4 regions of the Chryseobacterium sp. RU33C genome follow, and region 3 is predicted to be linked to each of the others. Evidence: riboswitches for the same ligand, from Rfam matches in the RefSeq annotation. Region 3 holds a riboswitch; each other region holds the start of a gene.
What was found. Region 3 has a riboswitch for cobalamin ahead of BW946_RS09320 (TonB-dependent receptor plug domain-containing protein). Riboswitches for the same ligand answer to the same signal wherever they lie in the genome.

Region 1 (6,301 bases), on a different contig from region 3:
GCAAAATACGGACAGGAAGTTGCTGACGAGATTTCTATCCTTTACGGAGGATCTGTAAAGCCGGACAATGCTAAAGAAATATTCTCTCAGCCGGATATCGACGGTGGTCTTATCGGAGGAGCAGCTTTGAAATTGGAAGATTTTTCTAAGATCATTGAAGCTTTTAATTAAAATAAAGAATCTTTTAGGACAAACATGAAAAATTTCATTTTGATATTCTTCGGACTTCTTTTATTTGATTTTCTTTATGTATTTGTTTATGATCAGTTTTTAATTGGCATAAAACCTGACTTTTTGAGTTATCTATTGGCACTGATCAAGGTTCTGGCGATATCTCCGGCAGTTTTATTTAATAAATCATTGCCCTTTTATGCCATTATTCCAACTTATCAGGCGGTACTCGTATTCATTGGAAACGTTCTGATACAAACTTTTTTAGTATATAGATTTTTCTTTAAAAAGAGAAAGGTTAGCTCACAATAAAAAGCGGCGGAATCTTCGATTCCGCCGCTTTTCGTTAAAAAAATCCAATTATTGAATATCGACTACATACATCGTTCCCTTGTCTACTTTACCCGTTTTAGGTAAAATTTTGGCTTTTGGATTTCCGTTTCCATTATCCACTACTCCAAAGTCATCATCATTGAAAACAGCCAGTTTATTATTTCCTAAATAAACAATTCCCTCGAATTTATCGTGTTCGTAGCCCAGTTTTGCTACCAGATCTACGGCTAATGTTTTGGTAACAGGCTTTATTCCGGCATTGCTAATTTCATCCCATGAGCATTGCTCTAAAGATTTACCGTTAATTTTCATTCCGTCTACAGCATTTATATCAGCTCCGTTTACATCACTGGCATTGCTTAAGTTTATTCTGTATACTTTTTTTATACCTCCCTGAGAACCGAAATTTCCGTCTCTTTCAATCACCAGGAATTCATTGTTACTTAATGCGGTAATATCACACACCGAATCAGAAGCACCTCCGTCCTGTCTATATAAAAACTGTCTGGTTTGCCCTGTAATAATATCAAAAGTGACAATTCTCGTTAAAGTGGTATTGGTTGCCAATGCTTTGCTGGGGACAAGCATCATTGACTGTATTGTTCCTACCAGCGTTCTTCCATCCGGAGTGATGCAAAGTCCTTCCATTCCTCTGTTGGCTCTTCTTTTGGCTAAAACAGCAGGTAATTTTCTTGGTCCTGTATCTACCCCAATCGGGCTTATTCTCTCCATCTCCATTCCATCAGCACTGTAATGCACAATGTGCGGTCCATATTCATCGGAAACCCAGAATGTACCATCAGCAGCAGCAACAATACTTTCACCGTCCAATCCATATTTATCTGTCCCTAAAATATTGCCGGAAGCATCATAAGCAATTTCTCCAGTACTTCCCATTCCGACAGGGTTTGGAAGTCCGGTAATTGGTTGTCCGTATGGATTTTTAAGTTTAATATATTTAATTACCTCTATATTTCCGTCAGCATTGATTTTAAAATGCATAATGGTTGGGGTAAAATTAGGAGCAAGAAACTTTTTACCATTCTGGAAATCGGTATTAGGACCTCTATCCGTAATGACGTAGAATTCACCTTTTCTTGTAGGGTGAGCGGCTGCACCGGAGCCAAATCCTCCGTTTATCACATTTACTCCATTGATGGCAGCAAGTTTTGTAAATGGAAATTCCTGAGGCAGTTTGGAATAATTAATATCCTGATTAATCATTGTGGTATCGTCATCATTTTTACATGAAGCCAATACTGCCAGCACTACGGCAGACAATAGCAATTTTTTCATATTTACTTTTATGGCTGCGAAAGTATAAATTGATTGTAAACTGATCTTGAATATAATGATAATTGTTTTTTAACAATAGAACAGATAAAATAGTTTGAAAGTGAACACAAAAACAACAGATTTATAAATAAAAATTCAATAATCCGGTTGAGTAAACAATCAATATAAAAATCGACTTTTTAAGAATATCTGAAAAATAATAATTCACAAAACGGACTCACAGATTTATATGATATATTTGCAGCGTTTTAAGGCTGAACAATGTTCATTAATAGGGAATCAAGTGAGAATGATATTCAAATCTTGAGCTGTACCCGCAACTGTAAACTGTTTAAACTTAGCGCAAAAAATCCACTGGATCTTAAAATCCGGGAAGGAAGCTGTAAGATGTGAGCCAGGAGACCTGCCTTAGAATACTGACTTCAGAGAACGAACCGTTTCTACTCTGAAGATAAGTTTCGGGAATAAAACTTTAAATTAATTATATCATGAGGAAAATTTATCTTTTTTTCTTACTGCTTTGCATGCAGGTATTATCGGCCCAATTCACAGAAAACGACATTAAATTTTGGGTAGGAACCGGATCTAAAAAAGCATATTTCATTGCGGACTTTAATGACAACAGCACACCCAATTCTTATGCATGGGGATACCGTTTTGATGGTGATGGCCTTTTGATGGAAGATCTTATCAATGCAATTGTGGCAGCAGAATCCAAAATGCAGGTTGACATTCCTACAGGATATCTTTCTATTCTGAATTATAATCATCACACATCCACTACTGATGACAGCTGGATAACATGGTCTGGATCCAGTTTATCAAACATGACTTGGAACAATGGGGTAGGTTATACTCCTTTGGTGGACGGAAAATGGTATGGGGTTACATACGGCCTTGATCATTATGATATTCCTCCCTCTCCTCCCGTTCCAGCCTACAGTTCTGCATGGTTTACTCCGTCTCAGGTTACAAACTGGGTGGGAAGCGGAAGTAATAAAAGCCTAATAGTTATTGATTTCGGAACTGATAATGCTAACGGGAATGCCAATTCTTTTGTTTTTGGAATTAAATATAACGGAAGCATCACTGCTGAACAGGCGTTACAATTGATCCAGGCTCAAGCTTCCTATTTTAATTTTGCATCAGCGAATAATCAGATTACTACCCTATCATTAAATTCCTTTACCGGAAATACTTCCGGATCAGACAGCTGGAAATTGTATAAAGGAAAAGACCTATCAAGCTGGCAAGCGAAAGCCAATCTTTCTCAGATTCAACTGGGTAATAATGATTGGTTTGGATTAAGTTTTGGGCAAAGAAGACCATTTACCCCCACAGAAGCACAGCTGACTTTAGGGATTTCTTCTGTTACAAAGAAAAAATTCAGTGTTTATCCAAATCCGGCAAGTAATTTCATTCAGATTGAAACGGCTGAGAAACTGAAAGAAGTGAATATTTATTCAGCTACAGGACAGAAAATAATGACTTCTCAGGTTACTAAGATTGATGTTCATTCTTTAAACACAGGTGTTTATTTTGTGGAGATTAAAACCAATGATAGTTCCACGATACATAAGATGGTTAAGAAATAAAGAAAAGTACCTTTAAAAAGGCGCTTTTTTAATGAGGATATGTGGAAAATCACCCCGTCAAAAATTCTTTGAATTTTCGCGACCTTTCCAAAGGATGGGAATTTTTACATCTTCAGTTGGAGTTTGGCCTGGATTACAGATTCCTTGTGAATAATCAAGAATACAGTTCAAAATCCATAATTGATTCAACAAAAAAACCGCACCAGATGGGTGCGGTTTTCTTATGATATTACCATCAATTATTTTTTCTCAGTAGATCTTTGTAAAACTTCATCTACCATTCCGTAGCCTTTAGCTTCTTCAGAAGTCATCCAGTAATCTCTGTCAGATGATTTTTCTACCCACTCATATGTTTGTCCTGAGTGATGGCCGATGATTTCATAAAGCTCCTGCTTCAATTTCAACATCTCTCTCAGGTTGATCTCCATATCAGAAGCGACCCCCTGCGCACCTCCTGAAGGCTGGTGAATCATTACTCTGGAATGTTTAAGCGCAGAACGCTTTCCTTTTTCTCCGGCAACCAGTAATACAGCTCCCATGGAAGCAGCCATACCTGTACAGATAGTCGCTACATCCGGCTTGATGATCTGCATAGTGTCATAAATACCTAAACCTGCATAAACACTACCACCAGGAGAGTTGATATAGATCTGAATATCTTTTGAAGGATCAGCACTTTCTAAGAATAAAAGCTGAGCCGTAACGATGTTTGCAACCTGATCATCAATACCTGTTCCCAGGAAGATAATTCTATCCATCATCAAACGGGAGAAAACGTCCATCTGAGCAACGTTTAATCTTCTCTCTTCCATGATGTACGGAGTAAGATTCGTTGGGCCATACATTCCCATATACTGATCGGTAACCAAACCGTTGTTTCCTAAATGTTTTACAGAGAAATCTCTGAATTCTTTTTTAATGTCCATATTTCTATTATGTATTATTTTTAAAATATTCTCGAAGTTTAAATTACAATATTTATTCCTAAAATTTTATAGGACTTTTTGTCACAGAACATCAAAAAAATCTGACTTCAAATTATCTTTTTCTATCTACATAAATCCCTTTGATAGGCGAATATTCGATGATATTGCTCAACCGTATGGAAGCCTGCTTCAGTAAAGTGATTTTTTTGATCAGCTCATAATACTTTACTTCATCTGTACTGCTGTACTGATCAAGTTCTTTGGCTGTTTCCCTGATCAGATAATCAATATATCTGTATTTATGTAACAGAACATCTCCCTGAATCTGATCTGCCAATTTATCACCATAATTGGGAGGGTAAATATTTCTGGAAGCCCAGTTTTCAAGCTCATCCAGCGGGATCAGAGCATCTACAACCTTTGTGGTGATTTCTTCATCCATAAAAGATACAAAAAAGTTTCCACTTCTGAGTTCATCTTTTTGAATCCCTTCCCTCACCTGATTGATAATAATTTCATTTTCTCTGACTAAAAATGTATACTGCTCCTCTTCGAAATGATGAAGGATTTCTTCAATAACAGTTATCTCATATTCTTCATTCTGTTCGTTTTTTCTTTTCAGAATAATATCTCCGAACATCAGCATATGATCTACCAGTTTGTTTTCCATGAACAGTACATCATACAGAAAAGGATCTTCTTTTTCCTTATCCAAAGGAACAATCTCCATCTTTGGAGCTGCTTTTTCCTTCTGCTGCTGAACATGATGGGTCTGATTTTGCGTGATCTGCTTCTGAACATCCAGCTCATTAAACAAGCTTTGCTCCGAAAGTCCGAATTTGTTGGAAACCTCTTTAAGGTAAACCTCTCTTTTCAGGGCATTCTGTACAAAAGAAACAGATTTTACAATATCTCTGATCGCTTCAGCCTTTTTAATAGGATCATTCCCGATATCCCTCAGAAGAATTTCCGCCTTAAAGTCGATGAAATCCATCGCTTCATTTTCGATGTATTTTTCAACATACTCCTGCGGATGTTTTCTGGCAAAGGAATCCGGGTCATCTCCGTCAGGGAAAAGCAGAACACGGATGTTCATTCCCTCAGTCAGTAACATATCAATACTTCGGAAACTGGCTTTGATACCTGCATTATCACCGTCAAAAAGAATCGTTACATTTTCCGTAAGTCTCTTAATAAGTTTGATTTGTTCTGTTGTCAAAGACGTTCCGGAACTTGCCACTACGTTTTCGATCCCGGACATATGAAGTGAAATCACATCCATATATCCTTCCACCAAAAGACAGGCATTCTTTCTTGAAATCGCTTGTTTACTCTGGTTTAATCCATAAAGAACATTGGATTTATGGTAGATCTCTGTTTCCGGTGAATTGAGATATTTTGCTGTTTTGACATTGTTCTTCAGGATTCTTGCCCCAAAACCTAAAACCCTTCCTGAAAAACTGTGAATAGGGAAAATGACCCTTTCTCTGAAACGGTCAACACCAGCAGGTGTATTTTCCGGAAAGATAGAAAGTCCGGATTTCTCAAGAATTTCTTTATTATATCCTTTTTCCAGTGCATAAGCTGTAAAAGCATTCTTCTTCTCGGGAGAATATCCCAGCTGGAACTTTTTAATAATATCATCCCGGAGTTCTCTCTCTTTGAAATAAGAAAGACCTATGCTTCTGCCTTCCTGATCATCCCAAAGAATCTCCTGAAAATAAGTATTCGCTACTTCATGGATTTTATACAGCAGATCTTTTTCAGTCTGTGCATTTTTTGCTTCTTCAGAAATTTCACGCTGGTCTTCTTCAATTTCAATTCCATATTTTTTTGCAGCGTGGCGAAGTGCCTCAGGATAAGTAAAGTTCTCAATTTCCATAAGGAAAGAGATGGCTGTACCACCTTTTCCTGTAGAGAAATCCTTCCAGATCTGTTTGCTGGCAGAAACTACAAAACTGGGGGTTTTTTCATCATGAA
Region 2 (6,301 bases), on a different contig from region 3:
AAGAACATTAGGAATTTCCAAAACGGGTTCCATTACGTATATTCAGCCGGACAGTGTTGTAAAGCACTATTTCAAGCTGCGTGAAAATGAAGAGGAAGAAAAAAAAGAAATTGATAAAGTTCTCCGTAAGCTTACTGCCGAACTGGCAGAATTTCAACCTCAGCTATGGAGATATCAGGTGTATATTTTTGACCTTGATCTTACGAGAGCTAAAGCAAAATTTGGTGAACTGATCAACGGAGTTCTTCCTAAAATCAACCATCATAAAACGCTTAGATTAAAAGATGCTTATCATCCTCTTTTATGGTTAAGAAACAGAGTTGAGAACAAAACAATTCACCCTCAGACACTTACTTTAACAGAACATAACAGGATTATCTGTATTTCCGGTCCGAATGCCGGCGGAAAATCAATTACCCTGAAAACAGTTGGACTATTGCAGCTGATGATTCAGAGTGGTATTCTTGTTCCTGTTCACCCAAAGTCTGAAATGTTTTTCTTTGAGAAAATCATGACGGATATTGGAGATAACCAGTCCATTGAAAACCATTTATCGACCTATTCATCAAGATTGAAGAAAATGTCAGGAATCATCCGTGAAGCAGATGCCAATACCCTTCTGCTTATTGATGAATTCGGTACGGGTTCTGATCCTGAACTTGGAGGTGCGCTGGCAGAAAGTTTTATGGAGTTTTTCTATGACAAAAAGAGTTTTGCCATCATCACAACGCACTATACCAATATTAAACTGGTAATAGAGCAGCTTCCCAACGCTCAGAATGCAGCCATGCTCTTCAATGAAGAAACTTTGGAACCGATGTATAAGCTGGAAGTAGGACAGGCAGGAAGTTCATTTACGTTTGAAGTTGCAGAAAAGAATAAAATTCCGAGATTCATTATCCATTCTGCCAAGAAAAAGGTAGAGCATGATATTGTGAATCTTGACAAAACGATTGTAAAACTGCAGCAGGAAAAATTTGAAGTTGAAAAACTGAAATCCGATCTTGCAGAAAGAAAAGAGTCTGTAGAAGATAAGCGTGATAACCTTCAAAAACTGAATGACCAGCTTCAGCAGAAACTGTTCAATTTCCAGAAATTATATGAAGAGGAACACCGCAAACTTCAGTTTGGAAATAAGATTGAAGCATTCATCGACAGCTATACCAAAGGGAAATCCAGAAAGGATGTTGTAAAAGATTTTGTAAAACTTCTTGAGCAGGAAAAATTCCGAAAACTGGGCAGTGATAAAGATGAAACCAAACGTTTGCAGGTTGTTAAGAGAAAAATAACCCAACAGCTGAAAAAGGAAGAAGTAATTGAAAAAATTGCTGAAACCAATGAAAGACTGGAAGAACAACGTAAAACCGACCGGGCCGTCTGGATGAAAATCGGGCAGCGTGTTCGTATTACAGGAAGTACCAGTGTGGGAACTATTGAGAAAATTTCCAGAAACAAAGTGATCGTCAATTACGGAACTTTCAAGACCACGATTGATGCGGATGAACTTGAGAGAATTTAATTAATCTATCTGAGGATTAAGTTACACAAATACAGCGAGAGCACTTTTCAGTGTTCTCGCTTTTAATTTTATTTTTTAATGAATCTTTTAATTCTCTCTTGTATAAAGGTTTTTAATATATTTGAATTCATAAAGTATTAAACATTGTGAGAAACTTTACTATTCTTTGGATCTTTTATAAAAAAATACTGCTTCCTGCGTTACTGTTTTCATTACTTATTTGTTTTTTGCTTCCCTACAGGCTTGAAACAGTTGGATTAAGTTTTCTTCTGATTTTACCTGTTCTTCATTACTTTATGTATGAAATAAGGTTTAAAAGCGAATATTACTTTTATGCCAATTCAGGGTTTTCAAGGATTTTTCTTTGGGCAGGAACAATAGTATCAGGGATTATTGTAAAAATTATAACATTGTTTTTATGAGTAAACTTCATGTTGATAGTGTAACAAAATCTTTTAATGAAAGAAAAATTCTGCAGGATATTTATATAGGATGTGAAACAGGGCAAATTACAGGGTTATTAGGCAGAAATGGTAGCGGAAAATCAACGCTTCTAAAAATTATCTTCGGGATTGAACATGGTAATACACAGTTTATAAGATATGATCATACCATTTTGAAAACCATTTCCGATAGAAAAAACAGAATTGCTTACTTACCACAGGATCTCTTTTTACCCAAGTATGTAAAAATCAAAAACCTGATTCCTCTTTTTTGCAATCAAAAGAATACTGAACTACTTTTTACTTCAGAATTCATACAGCCTTTCCTCCATGAAAAACCTAAAAACCTTTCTAAAGGTGAACAGAGAATTATTGAAACCCTGATGATTATTTATTCTGAAGCCCATTTTATTTTACTGGACGAGCCATTCCATAGTCTTTCTCCAAAGGTTACTGAAGAATTAAAGAAAAATATACTGCGGGAGTCAGCACATAAAGGTTTCATTATTTCTGATCATAATTTTAAAGATGTTCTGGATATTTCTGAACGTATATTTCTGCTTTCAGACGGTCATCTGAAACAAATACAAGATTTAAGTGAACTGCAGCGGTATAATTATCTTCCGAAAAGCATTTAATTTATATATTTGGAAGATCAAAAAAATTTCATGATGACTTTCATAAACAAAGCATTCTATTTATCCGCTATCAGTATCTTATCTATAACCTTTGTAAAGGCACAGACAAAAGTTCCTTTTGGAGTGGTAAAAGCTGAGGAAGGATATGCTAACGTACGTGTACATAAAGACGATTACCGAAAAATTGTAGACAAGATCCGTATGCGCAAAGGAGATGTATTTGTTTATGTAAAACCGGCTCCGGGAGAAACAGAATGGATCTGGATCAAATATCCGGAAAAACAGGATGACGATAAGCCTTTTGTACGGTATGAAACTCTTGATAAAGAAGGTATGGTGAATAAAGGGCGTATTGCATATGTGGACCAGCTTCCCGCCTATACTCCATCTAAATCTAAAAATGGAAGATCCCTTATTTTCACCGACAATTCGGATTCTAAAATCCCTACTGCCCAAAGAAGCAAAGTGGTGATTGATATTTATCCTTCCAATGCAGGATACCGTAAAAAGGAAAAAGATGCGGATGGAAAGATTCTTACCATTGATAAAGTAAAACCGTGGGGAATTGGAAATGACCTTCCTGAAGGAATGACCGAAATCAAATCCATCAGAGTGCAGCAGCCCGGAAGAGGATCTGTTTTTGTAAGAGAAGCTATCAAAAATATGTTCCAGCCTACCATGGATTTTGAGAACGTAGGAGTAACATCTCTTGACAATGATAATATTTTTCTTTATATGATCAATGGTTCAGGAGAAAACAGATATACTACCCTGTGGACAATTAAGAAAGGAAGAGTAATCAGCCAGATTATTTATCATAATCCGGAATAAATTCATTATTTTTGCATTCGAAAAGTTTTTACGCTTATTCATCACAGAAATTGGTTCTGCATCACTGCAGATTAAAAGGGAACCGTGTGAAAATCACGGACTGTCGCGCAACTGTAAGTAACTGAAGTCTTTATCAAAGATCCACTGTGCGAGGCATGGGAAGGAGATAAATGATGTTACAAGTCAGGAGACCTGCCTTTTTCTTAAACATGTAACTTTCGCGATTTGAAGTTGTATTGATCTGATGGATTGTTTCAGGAATTCTGTAAGTTCCTGTCATTATTCTGTTGTTTCCAATCATTTCTTATCGCTTTAATTAATAATGATATATGACTACAGAAGAAAGAATTGAAGCATCCGAAACCAGAATCTTTAAAGCGGTTTTCCCTAACACTACCAATCATTATGATACTCTTTTCGGGGGTACAGCAATGCAGCTGATGGATGAAGTAGCTTTTATCACAGCAACCCGTTTTGCCAGAAAAAGAGTGGTAACCGTAAGCAGTGATAAGATTGATTTTAAAAAACCTATTCCTGCCGGAACCATTGTGGAACTGATCGGGAAAGTTTCATACGTGGGAAAAACCAGTATGAAAGTGAATGTTGAAATTTACACTGAACAGATGTATTCCTATGAAAGAGAAAAAGCTATTGTAGGTGATTTTACTTTTGTAGCCATCGATGAATTCAAAAAACCAATTCAAATACTATAAATAAATTTCGGGCGGCCAAAGGCCGCCCGAAATTTTTCCATTCAAAACAATCTATTTACGTATTGACGATAATGATTGGAATTCATTCAGGTTTTCTTTAATTTAGGCCTCAGGAAATTTTTTACCCTTTTCCTAAAACTATAGAAGAACTAATATTACATGAAAAAAATTATTTTAATCATTACACTCATCCTTTCAGTATCACTAACAGCACAAAAAGACGTCAAAATTGAACTCCCGGAAAGTTATGAATTGGGAAATATCATTTTAGCACTCACAGAATACGGTAAAACAGATCCATATGACGTTCAGAAAATCCCTCCGTATTATGATGAAATCATGTCTTATTTTGAGCCTGTAAAAGATCATCCCCTATTAAAAAAAGTAAACTATTCCAGAAAAGACTGGAAAAAATTCTTAGGTTTTCGAACCGATTTCTATGCATTTTCTTTTGATGAAAGTGGTTTACTTAAAAGAGATTTCCCATTCAATTCATTTGGTCCCAAAGAAGTAGATGAAAACCTGGAACTAATTAATGATTTTGTGAAGAAATCGAATTATAGAACCTTTTATAAAAATCATCAGCAGTTTTATAATACCATCATCTCGAACTACAAAGAGTATTATTACATCAATGACACCTATGCTTTTTTGGATAAAATAGCAGCAAGACCAGCCAATGAAGGAGATAAGAAATATGTTATCGCCATTTCTCCTCTGGTAGGCGGACAGAATTGCCATAGAGACATCAACAGTTCATTAACCGTTGACTTCCCTGATATCGGACAAGATCTTATACTTGGAAATTTAAAAAATAATATTGCCCGAAGACTTCTGGATAATCACACCGTATTTTCAGAAATAGATCATGGTTATGTTAATCCTGTTTCAGATCAGTATTCAAAGGAGATAACGGAAAGCTTCAGTCTGGCGAAATGGGATAAGAAGTCAGGATATCCGGGTATCAGTTCATTCAATGAATATATGACATGGGCTGTTTACGATTTATTTATCAAAGAAAAATTTCCAAAGGAAAAAACAGACAGCCTTTCTGCGATCTATCACAAAGTGAATATCCGACGTGGATTTATTGCACAGAACCTGTTTTCTGAAAAGGTTGCAGAGCTTTATAAAAAGGACAAGAAGCTGGAAAAATTATATGTCCCATTATTAAAATGGACGAAGAAAATAGGAAACAAAATTTCTCAGCCATCCGTTGTGAATGCCAATAACAAAGATTTTGAAAAAGCTGATCTCAACAATATAGTGGTACAATTCACGGAGCCTATGAAAAAAACACAGACTCTTCAACTGAGATTATTCGAATATGTAGATGGAAAAGAAACCGGTAATACAATAATTACCGTGAAAAACCCGGTGTGGTCCAAAGACGGAAAACAGGTGAAATTTAAACTGGAAACTACTTACAGGAATTTTGAAATGAGGTTTTATGTATGGAACAGTATGGCTGGATTTTATTCGCAGCAGGGAGTTTTATTAAACCCTGATAACTATTTATTGCTGGCCTCATAAAAATTCATGAGATATCCATAAAAAAAGACACTGCCCAATCAATAACCGGACAGTGTCTTTTTTTTTATTATTTCAAAACCTTTTCCGTTTCCAGACTTCTGTTTAAAAGAAGTTCAAAAGCCTCTCCCATTTCATCCGATGCTCTGCTAATAGCATTTTCAAGCATATTTCGGATTTGTTTTTCTGTTACTCCTGCTTCCGTCCAGCTCTTTCCTGTAGTATGGGAATTTAAAATAAACGGCATAATCCTGTCGATCCCGCAGGCAAAAATAGCATCCGGTGTTGTCTCTTCTTCAAACTCAAGCCACAGGTTAAAAAATTCTGTACGTAAAGGCTCATCCAGAATTCCAAAGATTTTTTGGGCTGAAGCTTTCTCTCTTTCAAATTTTCCTACCATTGCTTTTTCATCAAAAATAAAAGTATCTCCCGCTTCAATCTCCACAAGATCATGAATGGAAAGCATTCTTATCACCCTTAATAAATCAATATCTGCACGGTTTTTAGCATACGGATAAAGGATCTGGGCAAGAATGATAATCTGCCAGGAATGTTCCGCCGTATTCTCTCTTCGGGAATCATCCGCATTATAATTTCTTCGCTGTACATTTTTAAGTGCATCCACTG
Region 3 (6,301 bases):
TACCACTTCACGCTGAATGGAAAGAGAAGTGGTATCAATTTCCACTACTTTTCCTTTAGGAGCCTTGGGATTAATGGCTACAGGGCCGGCATAGCTGCTGGCATAAGCTTTCCCATTTTTAAAAGCTAGATATCTGCAGTTCTGCAGAGGAATAGAAGTAATACGTTTCGCCGTTTTGGCATCCAGCACTTCAATTTTATTGGAAACATTGACAACGATATAGAGTTTGCTTCCGTACACTTTAATATCATTTCCTACATCTCCCAGTTCTTTTACCACATTCGGATTGATTTCTGCGTAAATATTCCGGTAATAAGTTCCTTTGGTGTAATCAAAAAAATCCAGGGTACATTTATTACTGCCCATATTCCCTTCATTCAGCATATAGAAGCCCTTTATGGATGTATTTTCTGAGGGAAGTCCTTCTACCACTTCCTGACGGACAATAATATCATCTGTACGGCATGAGGTAAGAAAAGCTAATACAAGAAATAAAAAATAAAATTTTAGTTTTCTCATAGGGTGAAGTTTAGAATAAGTTTAAAGTTTCTTCCGGGCATCGGATAATTGATGACCACATCATAGTATTGATTGAAAATATTATTTATCTCAAGGCTTACTTTGAATTGATGATTGGCCCAGTTGAATTTTTTCCGAACAGACATATCGTGAGTATACCAGGGCTGCACATAATTGTATTGAATATTATCCTGATTCACATCATATCTTTCTCCCACATACATTGTACTGTAATTGAAACTCCAGTCTTTATAATCTGCCATCAGACTGAAAGACCCACTGTGCCATGGCGTGTAAGGTATCTGATTACGGTAAAAGGTATCTTCCGGATCGCTGATATCTCTTGCACTTTGGTACGTATAAGAAAGCAAAGGTCGAAGGGTTACTTTTCCCAGCTGCATTTCAGTCTGTACATTCACATCTGCTCCAATGATTTCAACCAACCCAAGGTTCATCATCAGCCAGCGGAACATGCTTCCGTTTGGAGCGGCTACAATTTTATCCTGTACTTTATTGTAGTAACCGTCTACTTTAGCATAAAAAGTTTTAAAGAAACGGTTGTTATAATTCTTCTGATAAGTAAATCCTACGTCATACTGATTGGTAAATTCCGGTTTCAGGTAAGTATTTCCGATATTGGTATAATAGAGATCATTAAAGGTTGGAAGCCGGAAAATCCTTTTATAGAATGCTCTGAGGGTAAGCTCCGGAATGATCTCCGGCTGATAGCTCATAAATACGGCAGGTGTCCACTCTCTGGCATCTCCCGGTCTTTTGTTTTTTCTTACTTCCTCAAATGTAAAGGTTCCTAAAAGGCTTCCCATAATTTTAAACCTGTTCCACTGATAGGTTGTTGCCAATGCTACCAATGTTGTGTAACGCGTAGGATAAGAAAAGTTATCCAGATTGGCATCCAGATTATTGTACTGAAAATCTCCACTCAGGCTGATATCCCAATTGGGCGTAATAGAATAGATATTGGATGAGGAAAGGTAGAGTTCCCGCTGGATATAGGTATTATCGGTATGAATAATAGACTGCGAACGAACCGTATCCATAAAATGGGTATAATCATAAGCAAATTTTGCTTTCAGCTGGGTTTCAAATTTCGGGAACAGTTTTTTTCTCAGATTGGCCTGTACGAAATAATTTTCATCAGATAGTCTCGCTCCCCTTCCTCCAAAACGGCCATTCACAATAGGTGCCGGCATTCCACGGTCTGAAATATAACCGTAACCACGGATATTCCAGCTTCCGTTATTCAAAGTTCCGTTGAGAGAGGTTTCAAAACGTTTTGCTTTGATGTCTGAATCCTGTCTTTTCGCAATGGTATCATAGGCCTGCTGTCCATCAGGATATTTCTTGGCATATCGAAATCTATAAATTCCGTCACTCTGCATAAATTCTCCACTGAAGCTGGCAGAAACCCTGTCTGAAATCTTCTGTTCCAATCGGAATGAAGGGTTGAAAAGATCAATAGACGCACTTTTAGCTCTTATAACGAGATTGGTTTTCCTATTTCCTTTAAATACAGGTGTTTTAGGCTGTAAATAAATAGATCCTGAAGATCCGAAGTCTTTTGCCGGTTGGAAAATCTCACTTTTCTGTCCGTTATACAATGATATTTCTTCCAGATCATCCAAGGAATATCTTCCCAAATCCACCAGTCCGTTTTGGGCATTACCCAGTTGAATTCCATCATAGAAAACCCCTACATGCTGACTTCCCATACTTCGGATATTAATGGTTTTCAAACCACCTAATCCTCCATAATCTTTGATCTGAACTCCTGAAAAGTACCGCAGTGCATCTGCAACAGAATGACTGTTCAATCTTTCCAGCTGCTCGCCCTGTAAGGTTTGTGCCGGAAGGATTTCTTTAAAATTCTTTTTGTATAGATTGATTCCTTTAATGGTCTCTTCCTGAAGACTGTCTTTTTTCCTGGTTTGAGAAGACAAAAATTGAGATATGATCACCATTATGGTGAAAACAGCTTTATAAATTGCAGAAGTAGTTAGTTTTGCCGCCATTAGCTCATTTAGGGTAATGAAGACGCTAATGGGTATAAGAATACAACGACAAAGCACAGCGGTCACTGCACAGAATCATTGATGTCCTAAGCTTTATTCCACGAAAGCGTCAAACGATTATTTTCTGGCAGGTCTTCTGACTTACTCCATTTTTGAAATCCTTCCCATTAAAAAAACAGTGGATATATTCTTCAAAAACTTTGGTGCGGAGCTTACAGCAGCGGGTCTGTTCCGGATTCTCACCGGATTCCCTTTTAAGAGCTTTTTACGGCTCACCAAATCCCGGCAAAGATAAATAATTATTCCTAATACCCAATTAAAATCATGATTGATAAACAATTAAAGCTCCCGAAGGAGCTTTAACATGGTTTTATGGAGGGTGTTTGCCCTAAATTCCAATATTAAGGAAAATACTGAATCTTGATTTGGCTTCAATATCTCCTCCTGCCAGATGAGTATACATGGGAAGCATAATTTCACTTCCCAGGCTCAGCTTTTTATAAGAAGCTTCAAATCCCAGTTTTCCGTACAAAGCGCTCCCGGCAGTGTTAGGCAATGCTTCATCAAATTGCTTATTCTGGGCATATACTTCTCCCTGAACTCCCGTTTTTACAGAAAAAACAGACTTTTCATTTCCTGCAACCTGATAAAAACCTGTTGCAGCATAATTCCACTGGTTTCCAAAACGGTAATTTTTCTTATTCTCTGTTTTGATTGTATAATCTGTGTTAACCAATACGGCAACTTTATTTTTCTGAAATTTATAATTCAAAGCCGCCTGATAATCCCAGCTTCCGGTTCCCAGCTGAAAACTTGGATTGACACCGGATGTTCCTTTTTCATCAAATTTCCCTAAAGGAATTTTCAAGCCCAAACCTCCGCTCAGATGATGGAAATTATCTTTGGAACTCATCAGCTGGTAAATTCCCATCAGATTAAGATCCCCTATTCCATTGATTTTAATATCTCCCTGCATGGTTTTCTTTTCATGAAAGTGGAATGGCAGACTTGCGTAAACACTCAGTTTCTTAGTCAGTGGAATTTTTCCCCAAAGCTGCAGGGTATTAAAATACTGATCCTGCGTAAGATCTTTTACAAATAAGTTTTCTTTGGCTTTGTAATGCTGGGCAAAGTATTTGATTCCGACAAACTGTGGATTCAGCAAAGATTCAAAGCCGGAAGAGCCGTTTCCTGCCGCACAGCCACAGGCATCACAATCATCATCAAAATTGAATCTGCTAAAGGTTTCCGGGGCAATATATGCACTGTCTCTAATGGTCTTCGCCTGATACTGACTCAACAGGATCAAACTTATGATTACTATAATCTTCTTCATGTTTCTATAAATTATTCTGCAAATTTTGGATTGGATATAAAACTCTTATCTGATAGTGTTTTCAGAAAAGCTATAATATACTGTTTATCCTGACCCGTCATGGGAATACCAGTATGCCCATTCTGTTTTAAAAGAGGATCAAGATTTGGATGATTTTCAACATTGTCTGAATAGAAATTAAGTACCGCCTCTAAGCTGTAAAATCTTCCGTCATGCATATAAGGTGCGGTATATTCTACATTTCTTAAGCTGGGAACTCTGAATTTCATGTTGTCATTCCAATCTAAAGTAACCCTGTATCTTCCTCTGTCATCGAACTGGGCGTTATAATACATTCCTGTATTTCGGTAGCTCTCATCGGTAAATAATTCTCCTGAATGACATGATGCACATTTATTCTGGAAAAGGGACATTCCCTGTGTTTCTTCAGCGGTAAAAGATACTTTTCCTTTCATCATCTGATCATATTTGGAATCTGCCGATATCATTGTTGCCATAAACTGAGAAATAGCCTTAAGAATACGGTCTCCAGTGATCTTTTCATCACCAAATGCTGCTTTAAACATTTTTTTGTAATTCGCATCACTATTCAGTTTTCCTACTGCTTCAGGAAGAGAGCTGTCCATTTCAAAATCTGTAGTAATAGGAACCAGAGATCTTTCATCCAGATTATGACTTACCCCGTCCCATGTATAATTTTTGAGAAAAGCCATATTCTGAATAGGTGGTGCATTTCTTATTCCTAATCTATCATCTATCCCATGGCTTACATTATGGCCGTGGTGGGTAAATGCATATTCCTGAATGTGACAGAACCCGCAGGAAATAGTATTATTTCTGGACAGCTTTCCTTCATAAAACAGTTTTTTTCCAAGAGCTACTCCATTTACTGTAACAGGATTTCCGGTAATATCAAACGTCATTTTGGGAAAGCCTGAAGGATATTCTAAGCTATAAGGTTCATCTTTATCAATAGGAATTCCTTCATATTCGTCAGAACATGAAACCAAAAGGCTTGTCAGGATGATGAAAATCCAAAGAGAGCAAAACCGCTCTCTCTTGGACATCGTCAATATCTTAGTCATTATGCACATGATCTACTTTAAACATTTTTGTAATGTTGTTGGTCACATTCACAAGATGCTGGCTGGATCCCATTGCCATATTGTTGCTGCTGTTCAGAGTTAAAGCAGTCTGCCCGCTCAAATACTGATTAAGATCAGCCAGAATATGTACAGAAGGCCTGATATCTTTGGTTACTCTCGCTGTAACAGGTAAATCCAGAGTAATTTCACGGTAAAGATCAGGAGTACTGTTGGCCGTAACATTCCCCATATTCCCACAATGATTCATAAAGTTGGTATCTGCAGAAGAAGTACCATACTTACCTTCAAGCTTGGTAAAAATGTATCCTGCTGCCCAGGACCATGCCATACCAGCTGTTTTAGCCTTCTGCCAGAAGACTCCCTGTCCATCCTGTCCGATAAGATAGGCTGTCTGGCTGATTCCCAAACCAATTCTTATCTTTTTATATTTATTTTGAGGGATATCCGTTAAATTAATGTAATTGATTCCTGCAACAGCTTCTGCCTGATCTACAATGAAAGCCCCTTTATCAGGATCATTATAGTGGTACTTAAATTCTCCTCCGTTCTCATCAATAAGTGCAATATTACTGATCACATATTTAAGAGTAGAAAACTGATGCTTTTGTCCGTTTGCTGAAGTCTGAGTGGTCTGGTTCAGAACAATATCTCCAAGATTATTGAATCCGTTTTCAAATTTGATCTGAAGATTTCCGGGTGTTGTATCCTGAACCTCATCATCATCGCTGCTTCTACATGATGAAAGGGTAAATAATGTAATGGCTACGAAAAATAGGGATAAGAATTTGTAAATTTTCATTTTGATTGTTATTTTAATTGTTAGTTATTATTGTTTTGTTATTTTTATTACTTCAAAGCCTTCTTTGAATTTTAGTTTTACGAAATAAATTCCCTCACAAAGGCTTGACAGATCAATGCTAATGTTTTTGTCTTTCATAGTACTTTGCTTAAGGACTATACCTCCAAGACTACTATAAATTTCATATTCAGTAATAGATTGATCTGACCAGATGTTTACAGAATTTTTCGTTGGATTGGGATAATACTGTATATTATTTATTCTTGAAGTCTCCTTCACAGACAAATTATTGTTGATCACATTCATTATATAATCACGTGTTTCACCTGATCCGAAACTGCTGCAGGCATCTGCGGCAGATATTGAACTTCCATAAGCTCTCGACCGAACTCTCATCCTTATATTTCCTGATGGTATATTATTCGGTATAGAAAGTGTATGGGTATTTTGAGAATTCATTGAATTGACTAACAGTGTGAATTCATTCTGTTCAAAAATACTGTTGCGGTTA
Region 4 (6,301 bases), on a different contig from region 3:
GAGCCTGTAGTGGGCGGACAATTACCATCCATGTCACACAATGCATAAGGAGTGTCGCCACCACTGATCAGAACCAGCTGATTTCTCTTGAGCTTTTTCAGGTTTTTCATAGTAATTATTTTTTAATTTGTTGATTACTAATGTATAAAATTTTCAACACACTAACAAGTGTTTTAATGTATTTAGAAAAATTATTCTATATCCAAGGTCATAAAAAGCGCAATTTCCTCTGCATTTTCATATAATCTTGTATTCAGTCCTGTAATATTGAATCCCATTCTTCTGTAAAACTGTATCGCAGGATAGTTCGTATTCTGGGTTTCCAGCTCAATCACTCTGCTGTTTAATTTCCTGGCTTCTTTAATGGCGCTTTTAATCAGCATGATCCCGATTCCCTGTCTTCTGTATTTTTCATTGATCAGGATATTTTCAATATAAAAACTGTTGTTCCATATTCTTTGTTCGCAGATGATCCAGCCTGCAATTTCTCCATCCACATAGGCTCCGAAGGAATTTCCCTGTTCAATGATGGTATTCAATTCTTCAAGATCTTCGGAAGTTGTTTCCCAGATTTTGTTGTATGGTAAAGCTTTTTCTTTCAGAATAAACTCAAAAGAACTTCCAACCTCTATGGAGGATACCACATATCTTATATTCGTTGTATAACCATTATGTCCCCAAGTTAAGGTGGGATCAAAGGTGAGTTTTTGTAATCTTCTTATTTCCAAATCAGTTTGTTTTACGCTTATTGCATTTCAGTACAGATTTCTACAAGGTAGTTGTTGGGATCTTTGATATAAGCTGTTTTTTGTCCCCATGGTTTTATGGCGATATCTTCATAAAGGACGGCTCCGTTTTTTATTGCTTTTTCTACCAAAGCCTCTATATCATCCGTTGTAAACCCCAGTTCCATCCCGAACGGTTTGTCTTCAGTTTTTGCTGTTTTGAATCCTTTTTTAATATTGGAATTAGCCAGGCTCACGGAGGCGAATGACAGACTAGTTTCTCCGGTCAGCAGTTCACCATAATCTTTTTCGGGCGTAATGAATTTTATTTCAGAGCCAAAGGTGTTTTTATAAAAATTCATAGACTGTTCTACATCTTCTACATAGAGAATGACATACTTAAATTTGATCATATGATTGAATTTAAATGGTTTTTTTATTTCTTATTTATAATATATTCTCCGTCTACTATCAGTTCTATATGAGGCCCGAGTAAAGGATACTCTTTAAAGCTTCCGAAATGACCGAAATGAAGAGGGTATTTCTGGGTAAGTTGTCTTACTTTACTCCCAAATGAATTGATGTCAACCTTCTGAAAAGAATCTTTTCTCTGTCGGCCATTGGTGAAAAAGAGCATCAGGTTACAATGATCTTTACAATCGAAATCATTATAGTAAAATACATGGATGTTTTCCTCTCTACATATCGATACTAAGTCATCAATAAGCCTCTGTTTGTATGGTAAAGGAAGATTGCAATCAATTCTGGCAGCATAATTTTCTGCATTACTTTTTTTGAAGTCAGAACCCACCATCTGAATGAAACGGTGTTCTATATTTTTGAATTCTTCCCTTTCCGGAGCAAAACTTTTGGTGGACTGAATGGTAAAAGGAATGCTGAAACCCACGGATAAAGCATTTTCCCGGATTAATAGGTTTTCTATTTCTAATGCAAACTGAAAGTGGAAATCAAAAAGCATATAGTCACCGATATTGATGACGATTTGATTTTCATCGATATTCAGGTGTAAATATGTTCTTTTGAAACCTGATTTTAGCGATTCCAGCTGATGGACAAAATCATCTGTATTTTCCACCTGTATTCTGGCGGTCAATTCAGCTGGGGTATCGGCGTGCCCTCCAAGTCCCGGATAGAATTTGAAAAACTGAAAGTCATATAAATGATCCGGGAATTTGAAATACCAGTATACACCTAAAATCATAAAAGATTGGTTGATAATTGTACAATAATCAAATTTAAATAAAATTTCACACTCCAAAACTTTCAAAACCCTTAAATTTGTCACCAATAAAATTTACTTGGATGCTTAGGAACATTTCAATTGCGGCAGCTACTTTATTCTCCGTAGTTACAATCAATGCACAGAAGAACAGAAATACACAACTTGAAAGGCCTAAATTGGTTGTGGGTCTGGTAGTAGACCAGATGCGTTGGGACTATTTATACCGTTTTTATGGTAAATATGGAAATGATGGTTTCAAAAGACTTTTGAATACAGGATATTCTTTAAATAATGTACATATTCCTTATGTTCCTACCATTACGGCTTTGGGACATACATGTATCTATACGGGATCTGTACCGGCAATTCACGGGATTGCAGGAAACGACTGGACGGATAAAGAAACGGGTAAAGGAGTTTATTGTACTGCAGATGACAGCGTTCAGCCGGTAGGAACTGCCAATATAAAAACGGGAAGCCACTCTCCTAAAAATCTTTGGTCTACCACAGTAACTGACGAATTGAGACTGGCAACAAATTTCCAGGGAAAAGTAGTGGGGGTTTCCTTGAAAGACCGTGCTTCCATTCTTCCAGCAGGACATACTCCAAACGGAGCTTTCTGGTTTGATGACAGTACAGGGAATTTCATTACCAGTACATGGTATATGAATGATCTTCCGCAATGGGTAAAATCATTCAATTCTCAGAATCTTCCTGAAAAATTAGTAGCCAATGGCTGGAATACTTTACTTCCAATCAATGAATATACAGAAAGTGCACCGGACAATTCTCCCTGGGAAGGTTTGCTGGGAAGTGCAAAAACACCTACTTTCCCTTACAGTAATTTAGCAAAAGACTATCAGACTAAAAAAGATAACATCCGTTATACGCCTTTCGGAAATACATTGACATTGAAACTGGCAGAAGCTTCTGTAGAAGGTGAAAAACTGGGTGGAGATAATATCACAGACTTTTTAGCCATCAACCTGGCATCTACAGATTATGCAGGCCATAAATTCGGACCGAATTCTATTGAAGTGGAAGATGTTTATATCAGATTAGATCAGGATCTAGCTGAATTTTTCAAGTATCTTGATTCAAAGGTAGGAAAAGGAGAGTATACCGTTTTCCTTTCTGCCGACCATGGTGGAGCACATTCTGTGGGATTCCTTAAAGAACATAAAATCCCGACAGGTTTCTTCGGAGAAGATGCGGAAAAGAATCTGAACCAGAAACTGAAAGAGAAATTTGGGGCAGATAAACTGGTTAATGCCATTGATAACTACCAGGTTTATTTCGACAGAAAAGTATTGGCAGACAATAAGCTTGAGCTGGATGATGTAAGAAACTTTGCTGTAAAAGAAATTGAGAAAGATCCTGCCGTTTTATATGCTGTTTCTGTAGACAAAGTTCAGGAGTCAAGCATTCCGGAGCCAATCAAACAAAGAATTATTAATGGAATCAACAGACAGAGAAGTGGAGATATCCAGTTAATTTCTCATGACTCTATGCTTCCGCCATATTCTAAAACAGGAACTACACACAGCGTATGGAATTCTTACGATTCTCATATTCCGTTGATCTTTATGGGATGGGGAGTAAAACAGGGAGAAAGCAATAAGGAATATCATATGACAGATATTGCTCCAACAGTATCTTCTCTATTGAAAATTCAGTTCCCAAGCGGAAATGTAGGAAACCCGATTACCGAAGTTATTGGTAAATAATTAATTAAACGTTATTTCATGATATATAGCTGCTTTCAACTGGAAGCAGCTATTTTATTATTCATTTCCCATCAAATTTTGAATCTGGCGTTTTCCTGAGAAAGGATTTCCCGGTCTTAAAAGATACTATCTGTTTCTAATCCCTATTTTTTGGCATATACACATAAAAAACTATCTTTGCAAAAATTTTGGTTTCCAGTATTTTGGAATGAAAAGGGAATCGGGTGTAACTCCCGGACTGTCCCCGCAACTGTAAATCGCAACAAAAGTTTCTGCAAAAAACCACTGTATATAACGGGAAGGTGCAGAATGCGAAAGTCAGGAGACCTGCCAGAGTTGTAATTATAAAAACATATTGCTTTCGGAGGAAAAGTAAAAAGGAATGGATATAAAAAGATCTTTAGTACTGCTTTTTTCATCTTATGGCTGTTTTCTTTTTGGACAAGAGAAAACCATTGACACTATTTATGTCTTCGACAACCAGATGAACAGGGTGAAGCTTTTTCATCCCGTAAAAACAATTTCGGCAGAAGAGGCCGGGAAAAACTCCAGTAACCTTTCAGAACTCCTGAGATTTCAGTCACAGGTTTATATCAAAGAAAACGGGCGTGGTGCTGTTTCTTCCCCTTCTTTCAGAGGAACTACCGCCCAGCAGACTGCATTTGTATGGAACGGAATTAATATCAATTCTAATTTTTTAGGACAAGGAGATATCAATAATATTGCTTTGTTCGGCTATGATCAGATTGGTATAAAAGCTGGTGGTGGAAGTGTAATCTATGGAAGTGGTGCCATAGGGGGAAGTATTCACCTGAATAATACCCTTGATTTTAATAAAGGTTTCCATGGTTCATTATTTTCAGAAGCCGCTTCTTTTAATACCTATAATAATTTTGTAAAAGGTTCTTACAGTAATGATAAGTTCACTTTTAAAGTTTCTGGCAATCACTCAATAAGTAAAAATGATTATCAGGTTGAGGTGGATAAAAGAAAAACTTACAGTAATGATAACGGACAATATTATAATACGAATATCAATATAGCAACAGCCTATAAAATTGCTCCGCATCATCAGATTTCCTGGATATCAGAATTTTTTAATGGGCAACAACATTATCCTGTTCATTTTGGAGATTTGGAAAACAAAACAAAATATGAAACTCAGAATACCCGAAGTTTACTTTCCTGGGATTGGAGTACCATAAAATTTAGTAACTCATTCAAAACAGCCTATACAGAGGAAAATTTCCAGTACTTTGGTAATATTAACGGTGCTGAAACCAGCGGAGGGGTAGGGAAGAATTATATTCTGAAAAATGATTTTAATTATTTTCTGAATTCAAAGTGGAATGTTAATATTATCGGCGAATTTCAAATTAATAAAGGGAATGGAGCAGGTAGTTCAGGAATTGGAAATATTAACAGAAGTGCAGGATCTATTGCAGGATTACTGCGTTATTTTCCAACAAAAGATTTGCGTTTTGAAGCAGGAATCAAGAAAGATTTTGTAGAAGATATCAGCTCTCCTGTTCTGCTTTCTTTTTCAGGAAAATGGGATATTGTAAAATGGTATGATGCTGAATTCAATTTTTCAAGAAACTTCAGAGCACCATCATTTAACGATTTGTATTGGGCTCAGGGAGGTAATATGAATTTAAAACCGGAAACTTCTTACCAATTTGAATTAAGAAACCACTTTAAAATAGGAGACTTCAAACTTTCCGTTACTCCTTATTACATGAATATCCGGGATATGATCCGATGGTTAAGAACTCCTGCCGGATATTATGGAGCTTCAAATACCAATAGAGTAGAAACATATGGACTGGAGTCCCAACTGGAATTTGAGAAAAAACTTGGAAAACATATTTTGAAATCTAATCTTGGATATTCTTATACAAAGTCAACAGATCTTGATATTCAAAAGAAGCTTATGTATGTGCCTCTTCATAAATTTATTGGAAACATAGACTATCAGTATGACTTTGTGAAGGTGTATGTACAAGGGATGTTTAATGGATTAACGTATACAGATTCTAATGAAACCAAGAGTGATGCTTTAGATCCATATTTTGTGATGAATGCCGGTGTCAGTACAACTTTCTTTAAAAATTATACCCTAGGTTTTAAAATAAATAATATTTTGAATGAAACCTATTATACCATGCTTTCTTATCCATTACCTAAACGAAATTATAGTCTCACTTTAAATATCAATTTTTAAAATAAATTAATTATATATGAATATTAGAAAAATTTTATCTCTTGCATTCGCTTCTATGTTACTTTTCAATGTTTCATGCAGCACAGACAGCAGCTATGAAAGTACTGATGATGGAACGCTTAGATTTGACTCCGGAGTGCTTATCTCCAATGAAGGTGGTTTTACCACAACAACTTCTGAAGTTTCCTTTGTAAGCAATGATCTTACTACAGTATTTAATAAGATCTATGGAATGAGTAATAATAAGGAAGACCTGGGGAAAGTCCTTCAGACAATAGGATTCAATGGAAACCTTGCTTATCTGGTATGTAATATTCCTAATAAGATTGACATTGTAGACCGTTATACATTCAAGAAACTGACTACTGTAACGGCTAACCTG

Region 1: it holds a riboswitch for cobalamin, as region 3 does, so the genes downstream of both, BW946_RS08345 (T9SS type A sorting domain-containing protein) here and BW946_RS09320 (TonB-dependent receptor plug domain-containing protein) in region 3, are expected to answer to the same signal.
Region 2: it holds a riboswitch for cobalamin, as region 3 does, so the genes downstream of both, BW946_RS17700 (acyl-CoA thioesterase) here and BW946_RS09320 (TonB-dependent receptor plug domain-containing protein) in region 3, are expected to answer to the same signal.
Region 4: it holds a riboswitch for cobalamin, as region 3 does, so the genes downstream of both, BW946_RS10590 (TonB-dependent receptor plug domain-containing protein) here and BW946_RS09320 (TonB-dependent receptor plug domain-containing protein) in region 3, are expected to answer to the same signal.

Annotation. Positions count from the first base shown of each region.
Region 1 covers NZ_FTMT01000007.1:115,492-121,792, forward strand. The annotation lists gene tpiA (triose-phosphate isomerase) at 1-171, shown strand, start outside; gene BW946_RS08340 (esterase-like activity of phytase family protein) at 532-1,800, opposite strand; cobalamin riboswitch at 2,035-2,226, shown strand; gene BW946_RS08345 (T9SS type A sorting domain-containing protein) at 2,289-3,395, shown strand; gene clpP (ATP-dependent Clp endopeptidase proteolytic subunit ClpP) at 3,635-4,321, opposite strand; gene dnaG (DNA primase) at 4,434-6,301, opposite strand, start outside.
Region 2 covers NZ_FTMT01000023.1:44,893-51,193, forward strand. The annotation lists gene BW946_RS17680 (endonuclease MutS2) at 1-1,519, shown strand, start outside; gene BW946_RS17690 (ATP-binding cassette domain-containing protein) at 1,938-2,600, shown strand; gene BW946_RS17695 (hypothetical protein) at 2,631-3,431, shown strand; cobalamin riboswitch at 3,466-3,646, shown strand; gene BW946_RS17700 (acyl-CoA thioesterase) at 3,761-4,144, shown strand; gene BW946_RS17705 (DUF4932 domain-containing protein) at 4,304-5,677, shown strand; gene BW946_RS17710 (HD domain-containing protein) at 5,745-6,301, opposite strand, start outside.
Region 3 covers NZ_FTMT01000009.1:6,480-12,780, forward strand. The annotation lists gene BW946_RS09315 (YncE family protein) at 1-519, opposite strand, end outside; gene BW946_RS09320 (TonB-dependent receptor plug domain-containing protein) at 516-2,549, opposite strand; cobalamin riboswitch at 2,658-2,844, opposite strand; gene BW946_RS09325 (transporter) at 2,938-3,885, opposite strand; gene BW946_RS09330 (cytochrome-c peroxidase) at 3,897-4,952, opposite strand; gene BW946_RS09335 (MbnP family protein) at 4,963-5,790, opposite strand; gene BW946_RS09340 (GEVED domain-containing protein) at 5,818-6,301, opposite strand, start outside.
Region 4 covers NZ_FTMT01000010.1:150,785-157,085, reverse strand. The annotation lists gene BW946_RS10615 (hypothetical protein) at 1-110, opposite strand, end outside; gene BW946_RS10610 (GNAT family N-acetyltransferase) at 192-728, opposite strand; gene BW946_RS10605 (VOC family protein) at 746-1,138, opposite strand; gene BW946_RS10600 (hypothetical protein) at 1,162-1,947, opposite strand; gene pafA (alkaline phosphatase PafA) at 2,049-3,695, shown strand; cobalamin riboswitch at 3,868-4,045, shown strand; gene BW946_RS10590 (TonB-dependent receptor plug domain-containing protein) at 4,078-5,919, shown strand; gene BW946_RS10585 (hypothetical protein) at 5,936-6,301, shown strand, end outside.